DNA from 4 places in the Candidatus Thiodiazotropha endoloripes genome. Region 3 is predicted to be linked to each of the others. Evidence: predicted binding sites of a transcription regulator. Region 3 holds the regulator's gene; each other region holds the start of a gene.
What was found. Region 3 encodes FliA, which starts transcription of late flagellar genes. Its sites were predicted from a motif close to GCTAAAGTTNNNNNNNNNNCNGCCGATA; they were not measured.
Positions count from the first base shown of each region.

Region 1: a site for FliA is predicted at 1,593-1,620, ahead of A3193_RS13075 (type IV pilus twitching motility protein PilT). Genes of this name have one in related genera too.
Region 2: a site for FliA is predicted at 1,573-1,600, ahead of A3193_RS19330 (methyl-accepting chemotaxis protein). Genes of this name have one in related genera too.
Region 4: a site for FliA is predicted at 2,003-2,030, ahead of A3193_RS14620 (methyl-accepting chemotaxis protein). Genes of this name have one in related genera too.

Region 1 is NZ_LVJW01000006.1:553,656-556,868, forward strand. Features, by position in the region: gene A3193_RS13070 (PilT/PilU family type 4a pilus ATPase) at 1-307, opposite strand, end outside; gene A3193_RS13075 (type IV pilus twitching motility protein PilT) at 466-1,500, opposite strand; gene A3193_RS13080 (YggS family pyridoxal phosphate-dependent enzyme) at 1,755-2,468, shown strand; gene proC (pyrroline-5-carboxylate reductase) at 2,548-3,213, shown strand, end outside.
Region 2 is NZ_LVJW01000007.1:205,441-208,653, reverse strand. Features, by position in the region: gene A3193_RS19330 (methyl-accepting chemotaxis protein) at 1-1,515, opposite strand, end outside; gene A3193_RS19325 (RCC1 domain-containing protein) at 1,903-3,213, opposite strand, start outside.
Region 3 is NZ_LVJW01000007.1:85,683-88,895, forward strand. Features, by position in the region: gene flhF (flagellar biosynthesis GTPase FlhF) at 1-717, shown strand, start outside; gene A3193_RS18810 (MinD/ParA family protein) at 704-1,582, shown strand; gene A3193_RS18815 (RNA polymerase sigma factor FliA) at 1,587-2,333, shown strand; gene cheY (chemotaxis response regulator CheY) at 2,410-2,781, shown strand; gene A3193_RS18825 (protein phosphatase CheZ) at 2,808-3,213, shown strand, end outside.
Region 4 is NZ_LVJW01000006.1:881,833-885,045, forward strand. Features, by position in the region: gene A3193_RS14620 (methyl-accepting chemotaxis protein) at 1-1,941, opposite strand, end outside; gene groL (chaperonin GroEL) at 2,135-3,213, opposite strand, start outside.

The DNA of each region.
Region 1 (3,213 bases), on a different contig from region 3:
TATTGGTCTCTATACGTCGCAGTACCATGCCCACCGCATCCCGCTGGACAAAGGCGCTGACACGAAACCGACCAACCTTTTTTGCACTGATGGCAAAGTTGCATTCATGGGTTTCATCAAACTCTTTCTGCTGGGCATCGGTCATGATGCTGTAGGTCAGTGTTTTGGTCTGCTGAGCGGTCAGTGCCGTCTTGTTGACCGGATGAATCTTGCCATCAACTTTGATTGAAGGCTCCCGTCCAGCGGTAATGAAGAGATCCGAGGCCTTGTTCTTGACCATCATGGCTAGGAGTGTGTTCAGTTCCATAGTCTTGTCCTCTTTACACTCGTATTCATAGGCTGATCCCAAAGCGTCAGCTGTTGGGACGAGAGCCTGGGGCCTGTTGACACGATTTCAATCGACCCTGGGGTTCTACCTGCAAGAGTGATTGTTAATCCTGATTGTATTAATGATACAACATCAGACTAAAACTGATCCTTGTTCTGCGCTTTTGCCTTGGCATCCAGACGGCTGACCACACCCTTCTGTACCAGCTCTTTCAGCGCCTGGTCCATGGTCTGCATGCCTGCCGCCTGACCGGTCTGAATCGCTGAATACATCTGCGCCACCTTATCCTCACGGATCAGATTTCGGATCGCCGGTGTACCCACCATAATCTCCCAGGCGGCGATTCGACCTCCACCGATCTTTTTCAGAAGGGTCTGGGCGACCACCGAGCGCAAAGACTCGGAAAGCATGGAGCGAACCATCGACTTCTCACCAGCCGGGAACACATCGATGATACGGTCGATGGTCTTCGCTGCCGAACTGGTGTGCAGAGTCCCGAATACCAGATGGCCGGTCTCGGCCGCTGTCAGTGCCAAACGGATGGTTTCAAGGTCACGCAACTCACCCACCAGGATGATATCCGGATCCTCACGTAGCGCAGAACGCAGAGCTTCGGCGAAACCCAGGGTATCCCTGTGGACCTCACGCTGATTGATCAGACACTTTTTACTGCTGTGGACGAATTCGATCGGATCTTCGATGGTAAGAATGTGGGAGTAATCATTGTCGTTTTTGTAGTCCATCATGGCGGCAAGCGTCGTCGACTTACCGGAACCTGTCGGGCCGGTAACCAACACCAGTCCACGAGGCACATCGACAATGTCCCTGAAGATCTGAGGGCAGCCCAGATCATCCAGGGTCAACACCTTGGAGGGGATGGTACGAAATACCGCGGATGCGCCACGGGCCTGATTGAAGGCATTGACACGAAAGCGGGCAAGCCCGGGGATCTCAAAGGAGAAGTCGTTTTCCAGAAACTCTTCAAAATCCTTTCGCTGCTTGTCGTTCATGATGTCATACACCAGGGCATGCACCACCTTATGTTCAAGCGCCGGAACGTTGATGCGGCGAATGTCTCCATCTACACGGATCATTGGCGGCAAACCAGCGGAAAGGTGTAAATCAGATGCGTTGTGTTTGACACTGAAGGCCAATAGTTCAGCGATATCCATTCATTCCCCCGTTGTACTCAGGCTTGTCAAGCCTACCATTGTTGATCGCAAATCGTGGTACTCTATCTCCAGCCGGACGGCCATTATCCCCTTATCGACATCCAGACAGATATATTTAACCGGCGCCTGGACTTGAAATGGCATCAGCCTGACCGCATTTGCAGTGTAGAACGTACTACGGGATTAATGATATACCAAACCGCCTGACAATTAACTTTTCGCCCTGCAAACAAGGCATAGGCCTGAAGACGAACGTGACAGACAACACCGTATCAACTCCCGATCAACTGCGACAACGCTTCGAGGCTGTAGAGCAGCGCATCCAGCAGGCAACCGCAGCCTGTCAGCGGGAAACCGACTCTGTGGAGCTGCTGGCCGTCAGCAAGACCCGCAGCAGCGAGGAGATTCGCGCACTGGCCGTCCTGGGCCAGAGAATGTTCGGTGAAAACTACCTGCAGGAGGCGATAAGTAAAATCGAGCAACTGGCCGAGCTCAACCTCTGCTGGCATTTTATCGGCCGTATCCAGAGCAACAAAACCAGGCCGATCGCCGAACACTTCGACTGGGTACACAGTGTCGCCAGCCTGAAACACGCCACCCGCCTGAGTCAACAGCGCCCGGAGGGGATGTCGCCCCTGAACATCTGCCTGCAGGTGAATACCAGTGGCGAGGCGAGTAAGGACGGGCACTCACCAGAAGAGCTGGCACAATTGCTACCCGCCTACCAACAGCTGGACAGGATCATTGTCAGGGGATTGATGACCATACCGGCACCGGTTGCAGAGACTGAAGACCCCAAGCAGTCACTGAAACTGTTACACATATTGCGTGACCAGCTGAAGACAGCGGATAATCCCCTGAACACCCTATCCATGGGAATGTCTGACGATCTGGAGGATGCAATCTGCGAAGGTTCGACCATCGTCAGAATCGGCACCGCAATTTTTGGCCCGCGAAACTATAACTAGTGTGGTGCCCCATGTTAAGTGACAATAGTAGAAGCCTCACTTGGCACCTGTACAAAATCCATACGGACAGAACCGCAGCATGAAAAGCGATAAAATTACATTCATCGGTGGCGGCAACATGGCAACCAGCCTGATCGGCGGCCTGATCGCCGACGAATATGAGAATCGGGCGATCACTGTCAGTGATCCAGACCTGGACAAGTTGAGCCAGTTGGCCGCCCGCTATGGCGTTACCACCGAACCGGACAACAATCTGTCCGTGGCTCAGGCTGAAATCGTAGTGCTGGCCGTCAAACCCCAGATCATGGAGCCAGTGGCCCGGGCATTGGCCCCGGCGCTGCAGCAAAACAAACCCCTGGTCATCTCTATTGCGGCGGGAATCACAGCTGGTGCACTGGCCGATTGGCTCGGCTCAGAGCTGCCGCTGGTACGCAGCATGCCCAACACACCGGCGATGATTCAATCCGGTGCGACAGGACTCTATGCGGGTGCATCGGTAAACGAGCATCAGCGAAATCAGGCTGAGAGCATTCTGCGCGCCGTCGGAATGACCCGCTGGGTGGAGGATGAATCCCTGATCGATGCCATAACGGCGGTCTCCGGCAGCGGGCCTGCCTACTTCTTCCTGGTCATGGAAGCCATGGAGGAGTCGGCCAGAGCCCTGGGGCTGGATGAGGAGAGTGCCCGGCTGATGACCCTGCAAACCGCGCTGGGCGCAGCCCGTATGGCGATCGAAAGCAGCGAC
Region 2 (3,213 bases), 120 kb from region 3:
CCCAACACTGGCGGTATTTCTTTCGATCTCCAGCGACACCGCTTCCTGCTCCTCGGCCGCACTGGCAATTTCAACGTTCATATCCCTGATGTCTGCGACCACCCGGGTAATCTCTTCCAGTGCGGTACCCGCCTGAGCCGCCTGGTTAAGTGTCTCTACCGCATCGTCCCGACGTTCCTCCATCATACCGGCTGTATTGCGTGCACCCTCCTGCAGGCGTTCAATGATATCGTTGATTTCACGGGTAGAAGATTGGGTACGGCTGGCCAGGGTTCGGACCTCATCGGCAACCACAGCGAAGCCTCTGCCCATTTCACCGGCGCGCGCTGCTTCGATGGCCGCATTCAAGGCCAGCAGATTGGTCTGCTCGGCAATTCCCTTGATGACAGACACCACAACACCAACCTGGGCGGTCTCCTCCTCAAGCGCTTTCATATCGTTACTCGCCTGCTCAACACCCTGAGATAGAGTTTCGATCGCCTGCAGCGTCTGATCGACTACCTGACTGCCATGTTTTGCCTGATCATCGGCGTTTTCAGCCGCTGTCGCGGCACCCGCTGCACTCTCTGCAACACTTTTCACGGTCGCTGTCATCTCCGTCATGGCGGTTGCCACCTGTCTCATCGCCTCATCCTGTTGATCAGCCGTGGCTTTGGAAGCTTGCGAGACTTCAGCCAGCTCCGCTGAAAATGTGTTCATCTGTCGGGAGGAGTTTGCAACCTCGCGTACCAGGCTTTGGGTTTCCGAGGCAAACTGATTGAAACCGCTCGCCAACCTCTCCAGCTCAACCCCACCCGCCAACGGCAGACGCTGCGTAAGATCTCCATCTCCGGCACCAATCAACTCCAGGCCATCAGCAACTCGGTTGATACTGCATATAATGTTACGGCTGATCAGAAAATTCAGCAGCAACCCAATCACCAGCGCTATCACCCCAAGACCGGTACCGGCCATAAAGATATCCGCTACCTCCGTCTTGACGGCTTGCTGGGTAATCGCGGTACGTTCAGTTTCAGCAATGATCAAAGGTTGCAGGCGTTTGCGGATATTACCCCAGCTCTTCTGCACCTTAGAGGTAAACAGCTGCTTTGCCTCATCACGCCTGCCCTCGTCGATATAGTTGATGACTGCCAGGGCATTCGGCAGACATTGCGCCCAGAGTTCTGAGATCTCTTTGACCTTCGCGTAGCCAGTCGGGTCATCCCCATAGAGCGTTTTCACGGCATCCAGCGCCTGATCGAACTGTTCACCAGCCTTGGCTGCAACTTTTGCAGGTGGAACCAGGCTGGGGACCATCACTTTTTTCGCTGCGGCAATGACTGCCTGGGAGCCCTCAGCCTGCATGGTACGCAGTAGCTCAATGCGTTTTTGATCTTGTTCAATAAAGCTGGTGAAGTGCTGACTGACCTGATCAGTTCCGGTAAGTGTGTAGTAGAGAGCAAATATAAAGAGTGCTGACGTGATGCCTGTCACTGCCATCAGTTTTGCACGAATAGAAAGACCAGCGCCGATCATGGCATAACACCTCCAAGTAAAAAAACGATCTTAGACAAGTCAATGTCTATGGCACTCTAACGGCATGCTGCATCATATCTTAAGCACGCCATCTTACTGTATTGATGGGAAAAATCGAAAAAGCAGAGTCAATCATAGAGATTACAGATCAATGCCATGGTTATGCTTAAAACTGACCAATGAAATGATAGTCAACAACAGATGCCGGGATGGGCGGATTGCCTGCCGACAGCTGGCCTGAAAAAGGTAAGGCAGAATAATCAACAGCAGCAGGATTGAAATGGATCTACCTGACGAGTGGTAGAGAAGATCCCCAGAGGGTCAGGTTAAGGCTTGATGTCAACCCGGCGACGGCAAGCGAACTATTGGTCGCCGGGTTATTCGCGATCAGTAGGAAGTGATCTGAGTGAGATCCAACAGGGTGGTCGTATCAGAATCGGCTGAGTGGGTTAAAACCACATTCAGCAGATTATCCAGCCCCAGGGTTACATCCATGGCAACCAGACAGGCGATATTTGCCTCGCCATTGGTGAAATTCGTCATGCAATTGCGTTGCTGTAACTGGGTAGTGGGTGTGAATTCAACTGCCGCATCCACAGCAAACCTTAAATTGCCATCGGCTTGCAGACTGAGTTCCACATCGAAAAGCGTACTCCCACCCAGTGAGACACAAGGCAGATGCAGGTTGCCGTTCATGAAATAGGTTGGTCTGCAGGCGGTTGGGATCTGGGACTCCAGAACCGGACCGACTCTCAAAGAGGCGCTGTCATCCTCATTGGGGATGGAACTGATTGTATTGACATTGTAGGTGACCACATCACCATCCCTGTCCATCACCAAACCACCAAGCCCCCTACCAGTGGAGACCTGAACCGCATTGGTGAAACCGCCGACCTGTTCAGGAATGGAGACGAAATCGGTGATACTGCTTTTCCAACGACCCCAGGTCCAGACACTGCCGTCAGAGAGGACAGCGGCACTTTGCCGATATCCAGCTGAGATGTCATAGGCACCAGTCAACCCATGTACCTGGGTTGCACTATTACTGTTCTCGAAACTGCCATCGCCAAGTTGGCCGTAGCCATTTTTACCCCAGGCCCAGATGGTACCGTCAGCACGCAAGGCCAAGGCATGATCGTAACCGCCATCGATCTGCACGATATCGGTCAGACCTTCGATCTGGGTCAGTTGATCAACGACCACAGAGTAGCCCAGAGTCTCGTCATAGAGACTCACCTGCTCCCAGGTCCAGACCGTACCGTCATTGCGCAATACATAGGGGTTATTGAGGGATACTGCAACCGACACCGCATTGTAAACCCCCATGATCTGCCGCGGTTCGTCATCGTTGAAGACACTGTTCAGGGCATATTCCCAAAGCGAACCGTCAGCGCCTACAGCCGCCATCGGCCATGGACCTGCCGCGACATCCACGATATTGCTGAATCCCCGAATCTGGAACGGCATGTAGTGTGTCATGCGACCGAGAACGTCACCCCATACCCAGACCGTGCCGTCAGACAGTGCCGCAGCTGACCATGAGTAGAAGTCATCCATGGAAATGTCGACGATATCGGCAATATCCATCGCTTTGACAGGTATCGTACTATCCTCTCCGGTGCTGTCTCCCAGTTCACCATTGCGGTTGTCACCCCAACCCCAGGCTGTACCGTCCGAGGCACGTACCACGAAACCCAC
Region 3 (3,213 bases):
CTGAATCACCTGCGCCGTGAGTTGTCGGTGGAGAGCAATGACCTGCTGAATGCGGGTGGGGTATTGGCCCTGGTCGGCCCCACTGGTGTGGGCAAAACCACCACCATCGCCAAGCTGGCCGCCAAATTCTGCCTGCGTCACGGTAATCGTCACCTCGCCTTGATCTCAGCCGACAGCTATCGAATCGGCGCCCAGGAACAACTACAGAATTATGGTCAGATTCTCGATGTGCCGGTTCGCAGTGCGGCTACAGCCGAAGAGCTGAGCAGTGCACTGCATGCTTTTTCCGAAAAGCGGCTGGTGTTGATCGACACCGCCGGCATGGGGCAACGGGATCTGAAACTGACAGAGCGACTCGGCCTGCTGAAGCAGGGCAATCATCCGGTCAAGGCGCTGCTAACCCTCTCGGCAACCACCCAGCGGAGAGCGTTGAGCCATGCAATACGTTCATTTGGTGCGATTGCCCCGATTGGCGCGATTCTGACCAAAATGGATGAAGCCGCTTCACTGGGTGGCGTGGTCTCCGCACTATTGGAGTCCCGGTTGCCTCTGGCATTCACCACAAACGGTCAGCGGGTGCCTGAAGATATTCAGGTCGCCCGGGCAGAGCAATTAATTCGGCAGGCTGTTGAAATGACGCAACAGACAGAGCATCAACCCGATGAGGAGTATCTGGCTATGGCCTTCGGAGGAACGAGTGAACATGCAAATGTCTGAACAGATCGAAGATCAGGCTACCGGACTGCGCAGAATGGTGAATCCAGAACCCGTCAGAGTGATCGCTGTCACCGGAGGTAAAGGTGGGGTAGGCAAAACCAATATCTCCGCCAATCTCGGTGTGGCCTTGCAAGAACTCGGGCGAAGGGTCATGCTACTGGATGCGGATATGGGTCTCGCCAATCTGGATGTGGTACTCGGATTACATGCTGAACACAATCTCTCCCACGTGATGCGGGGGGAGTCTTCACTGGAAGATATCATTGTTACCGGACCGAAAGGCATGAAAGTCGTGCCCGGGGCGTCCGGTATGCAGCATATGGCTGAAATGTCGCGTGCTGAAAACGCCGGGTTGATCCATGCGTTCAGCGAGGTGGCCAACGATGTGGATGTGCTGCTGATCGATACGGCAGCCGGCATCTCCGATCTGGTGATCAGCTTCAGCCGGGCTGCTCAGGAGCAGATTGTGGTGGTGTGTGACGAACCGGCCTCGATCACCGATGCCTATGCGATTATCAAGTTGTTAAATCGTGAGCATGGCATCAGTCGATTTCGTATACTGGCGAATATGGTGAAGAGCGTCCAGGAGGGCAGGGACCTATACAATAAGATGTGTCGGGTCACCGATCAGTACCTTGATGTTATGCTCAGTTACATGGGGAGTATTCCTTTTGATGAGCAGCTCAGAAAGGCGGTAAAGAGCCAAAAACCGGTTGTCGAGGCTTTTCCTCGCTCCAGAGTAGCGCAGGCGTTCAAGAATTTAGCTAAAAAGGCCGATAACTGGCCTGTACCAACCGGAGTCAGTGGGGATCTGCAGTTTTTTGTCGAACGCCTGATCCAATTTTCAAGCCAAAATGGGGAGTAAGACGGTGAACGGTTTAGCGACATACACCGCCGTGCAAAAACAGCAAAGCTACAATGATCTGGTTGATCAGCATGCAGGACTGGTGAAGAGGATTGCTTATCATCTGATGAATCGGCTACCACCCAATGTGCAGTCTGATGATCTGATACAGGCCGGCATGTTGGGCCTGCTTGAGGCGAGTAAGAATTATGATCCCACTCAGGGTGCCAGCTTCGAAACCTATGCGGGTATCCGCATTCGTGGCGCCATGCTGGATGAGATCAGACGCAGCGACTGGACACCACGATCCGTGCATCGAAAGGCACGCATGGTGGCGGAAGCGATGCGTGAGATCGAAAACAACGAAGGCCGGGATGCCCGGGATGTTGAAGTGGCGAAAGCGCTGGATATGAGTCTGGAGGATTATCACCAGATTCTCCAGGATTCGACCGGCTGCCGGATCTTCAGTTTGGATGAACTGACCGCTGTCAGTGACGGTTTTCCGGCTACCCGGGAAGGCCCGATGGACAGTCCGTTCGATGGCTTGCAGAAGGATGCGTTCAAGAAGGCGCTTGCGGAGGCGATTGCAAGCCTGCCGGAGCGGGAGCGATTGGTAATCGCGATGTATTACGATGATGAAATGAACCTTCGTGAAATCGGCCATGTGCTGGGTGTCAGTGAATCCAGAGTCTGTCAGATACACAGTCAGGCAACTCTGCGTCTCCGTTCACGTTTGACGGACTGGCTCTCACTGGTACGTGACGAAGAGTAGTAATTGGTTGGCCTGTGTGTGCCGAGTTTGGAAATCACCGGTGATATGCAGGAGGGAGTGAGCATTGGATAAAAACATGAAGATCCTGATTGTGGACGATTTCTCCACCATGAGGCGTATTATCAAAAACTTGCTACGTGATCTGGGTTTCAACAATACCCAGGAAGCAGATGACGGTCTGACGGCGCTGCCGATGCTGCAGAGCGGTAATTTCGATTTTCTGGTCTCCGACTGGAATATGCCCGGTATGACCGGTATCGATCTGTTGAAAGCCGTGCGGGCAGACGAAAAGCTTGCCGGTCTGCCGGTTTTAATGGTCACTGCCGAATCAAAACGTGAGCAGATCATCGAAGCGGCTCAAGCCGGCGTCAACGGTTACGTCGTCAAACCCTTCACCGCTACGACCCTGGAAGAGAAGATCAACAAGATCTTTGAACGTGTGGGTTGAGCTTCCATCGCCTGGAGTTTATCAATATGGGGCAAAATCAGGATAACCAGCAGCGGTTAGAGACGGCAAGAGCATTGGTAGCCAGCTTGGAATCGGGCGATCACAAAGAGTCTGAGAGACTGATTGCATCTTTAACAACCCCCGCAAGTAACGATCAGTTGTTCCTCGAAGTCGGTCGTTTGACCCGTGAACTGCATGATGCAATCAACGGTTTTTTACTTGATGCCAAAATCAGTGACATGACCACTGTGGAAATACCGGATGCCAAGGAGCGGTTGACCTATGTCATAACCATGACCGAGCAGTCAGCGGATCGTACCCTCACGGCAGTGGAGAAGAGCATGCCGTTGATCGAGGGAATCGAAAAACAGTCCACTGAGCTTTCGGAGCAGTGGGAGCGACTGCGTTCCCGCATGTTGGATAAAGAAGAAT
Region 4 (3,213 bases), on a different contig from region 3:
CGCCTGCTGAAGCTGCTTGGCATTACCATCGCCGATATTGAACTGATCGAGCAAATGACTCAGCTTGTCCACTTCAGAGGACATATCGGTGCTGGCTTCATAGCTGCGGTCGGAATCCCTCGAGGTCTCATCGGCGATCTGGGTAATCTCGATGATGTTGCGATTGATATCCTCAGCCACCGCACTCTGCTCCTCCGCCGCGGTGGCGATCTGAGCACTCATGCTGGAGATCGAGTCGATTACCTGGGTAATCTCCTCAAGTGACTGATGAGCCCGTTCAGCCTGATCCACACTCTCGGCGGCCTGTTGCTGACTGGTCTCCATTACGGCCACCGTCTCATGCACTCCGGATTGCAGACTCTCGATCATCTCCTGAATCTCTTCGGTGGAATCCTGGGTCCGTTTGGCCAGCGTGCGAACCTCGTCGGCCACCACGGCAAATCCCCGTCCCTGCTCACCGGCTCGCGCTGCCTCGATGGCAGCGTTGAGTGCCAGCAGATTGGTCTGATCAGCGATGCCGCGGATTACATCCAGCACGGAACCGATCCGTTCGCTGTCCTGGGCCACATGCTGCACCGTATCAACCGCCTTGCCCACATCGGTCGCCAGACGATCGATGCTCTTGGTCACATCCATCACCACTTCGCGACCGGAGTTCGCCTGCTTGTCAGCCTCAAGGGCCGCCTCGGCAGTCTGGGTGGTGTTCTGCGCCACTTCGTGCACAGTCGCCGACATCTCGGTCATTGCCGTGGCCACCTGGGTTGTCTGTTCATGCTGCTTACGGATACCGCTGTTGGTATGCTCGGCCAGATTGGCAAACTCACCGATCTGCACACTCAGATTGCCCGCCGAGTTGGAGACGTTCTTGACCATACCTTCGATTTTGTCCGCAAAACGGTTATAGCCCTTGGAGAGACGGGCCACCTCGTCCTCACCGGTCTCATCCATGCGTACCGTCAGATCACCATCCGCAGAGGCGATCCCCTCCATGGCCTCGGCGGCATTGCAGATCGGCTGCACCACACCACGACTGATCAGCCAGACCAGCAGGCCGATTACCGCGACCGATACCAGCCCCAGGACAAGCAGTATCCAGGTCAGCTGGGTAAACGCTTCAGCGGCTTCGGAACGATCTTTCGCCACCAGCAGCACACCGATCGGATCACCGGAATAGTTGGTGACATTCGCGGCATAGTAAGCCACCGGCTTACCCTTCAGCTCACCCCGTCCATAGAGACCGTCACCCCGCAGTATCTGGCCCAATTGATCTTTGGCAATCAGCTCATTGCCCTCCATGGTGGAGGCGAAGCGGTCCATGTTGCCTTTACGGTCGATGTAGAGTTCCAGATCCACATCATGGCTCTGGGCATACTCATCGAAAAAGGCCTGTCCAAAGGACATGCCGAACTCGACCGTGCCGATATGCTTTCCCTGGTTACTGACCGGCACCAGACCGCGAATTCCCAGACCGGCAACACCGACCTCCAATCCCTGAATCGGTTTTTTGCTGTTATTGCCTTCCACTACGGTGAGACGAAAACTGGAAAGGTCATCGCCGAACTTTGCCGGCTTGTGGACACGTAAATAGGAGGTGGCGGGAGGCTCATGAAACTGGAACTGGCGCACCCCGTACTCCTTCTTCAGCTTGGCGAAACCTGGCACGAACAGGTCATGCAGGGTCTCCCGGTCCTTGTCGGCAAACGCCTCCTGCACATCAGGGATACCAGCCACAAGGGCACTCATGGCACGCGCCAAGCGACCTTCCGAATCGATACCTGCGACCACATTCTGGTAGATTTCACTCATCTCATTCTTCTCGGAGGCACTCAGGATACCGCCCATGTAGTTGAATGTGGTGACGAGGGTAATAGCTAGAACAACCATTACAGCAACAACGGTAGCAATCACAAACCGCGCGGAAATGCCGATATTGCGGAACATTTTTTAACACCTCAGGAGAGAATTGCGCGTCCCTGTGCGTTAATTACTTAGCCATAAGACGTAACGGCAAAATCTGAAATTTATTTAGCTCCATAAACAGAGTTCACAAAAAAAACCCCGCCTCCTGGCGGAGACGGGGTTTTTCGAGCCATTTCGGGGCCTGTTAACAGGCCTCGAGAGTGCTGAGAGGCAATTACATCATGCCGCCCATACCGCCCATGCCGCCCATATCACCCATAGGAGGAGCAGCCGCTTCATCCTTGGGCTCATCAGCGACCATGCACTCGGTGGTGACCATCAGGCCGGCCACGGAAGAGGCATTCTGCAGCGCAGAACGGGTAACCTTGGTAGGATCCAGGATACCCATCTCCATCATGTCGCCATAGGTGTCATTGGAGGCATTGAAACCGAAGTTGCCTTCGCCGCCGCGCACCTTGTCCAGAACCACCGATGGCTCGCCACCGGCATTGGCAACGATCTGACGCAGCGGCTCTTCCATAGAGCGGCGGGCAATGCCGATACCCACGTCCTGGTCGTGGTTTTCACCCTGCAGCTCGGCCAGTGCAGAGAGCGAACGAACCAGAGCAACACCACCGCCGGGGACTACCCCTTCTTCAACGGCTGCACGGGTTGCATGCAGGGCATCCTCAACACGTGCCTTCTTCTCTTTCATCTCCACCTCGGTGGCGGCACCAACCTTAATCACCGCAACACCGCCGGCGAGCTTAGCAACCCGCTCCTGCAGCTTTTCACGATCATAGTCGGAAGAGGTCTCTTCGATCTGTGAACGAATCTGCTCGACGCGGGCTTTGATATCGCCTTCCACGCCAGCACCATCGATGACGGTGGTCTCTTCTTTGGTAATGGTCACTTTCTTGGCGCTGCCCAGGTCATCCAGAGTAGCCTTCTCAAGTGACAGACCGACCTCTTCAGAGATCACGGTACCACCGGTGAGGATCGCGATATCCTGCAGCATGGCTTTACGACGATCGCCGAAACCAGGGGCTTTGACCGCAGTCACTTTGACGATTCCGCGCAGGTTGTTGACCACCAGTGTGGCCAGGGCTTCACCTTCCACGTCTTCAGCGATGATCAGCAGTGGCTTACCGGCTTTGGCTACGCCTTCGAGCACCGGAAGCAGGTCACGGATGTTGGAGATCTTTTTGTCGTGCAGCAGGATGAAGGGCTCGTCCAGCTCGGCAGCCTGATTCTGCTGATTGGTGACAAAATAGGGGGAGAGGTAGCCGCGATCGAACTGCATACCCTCGACCA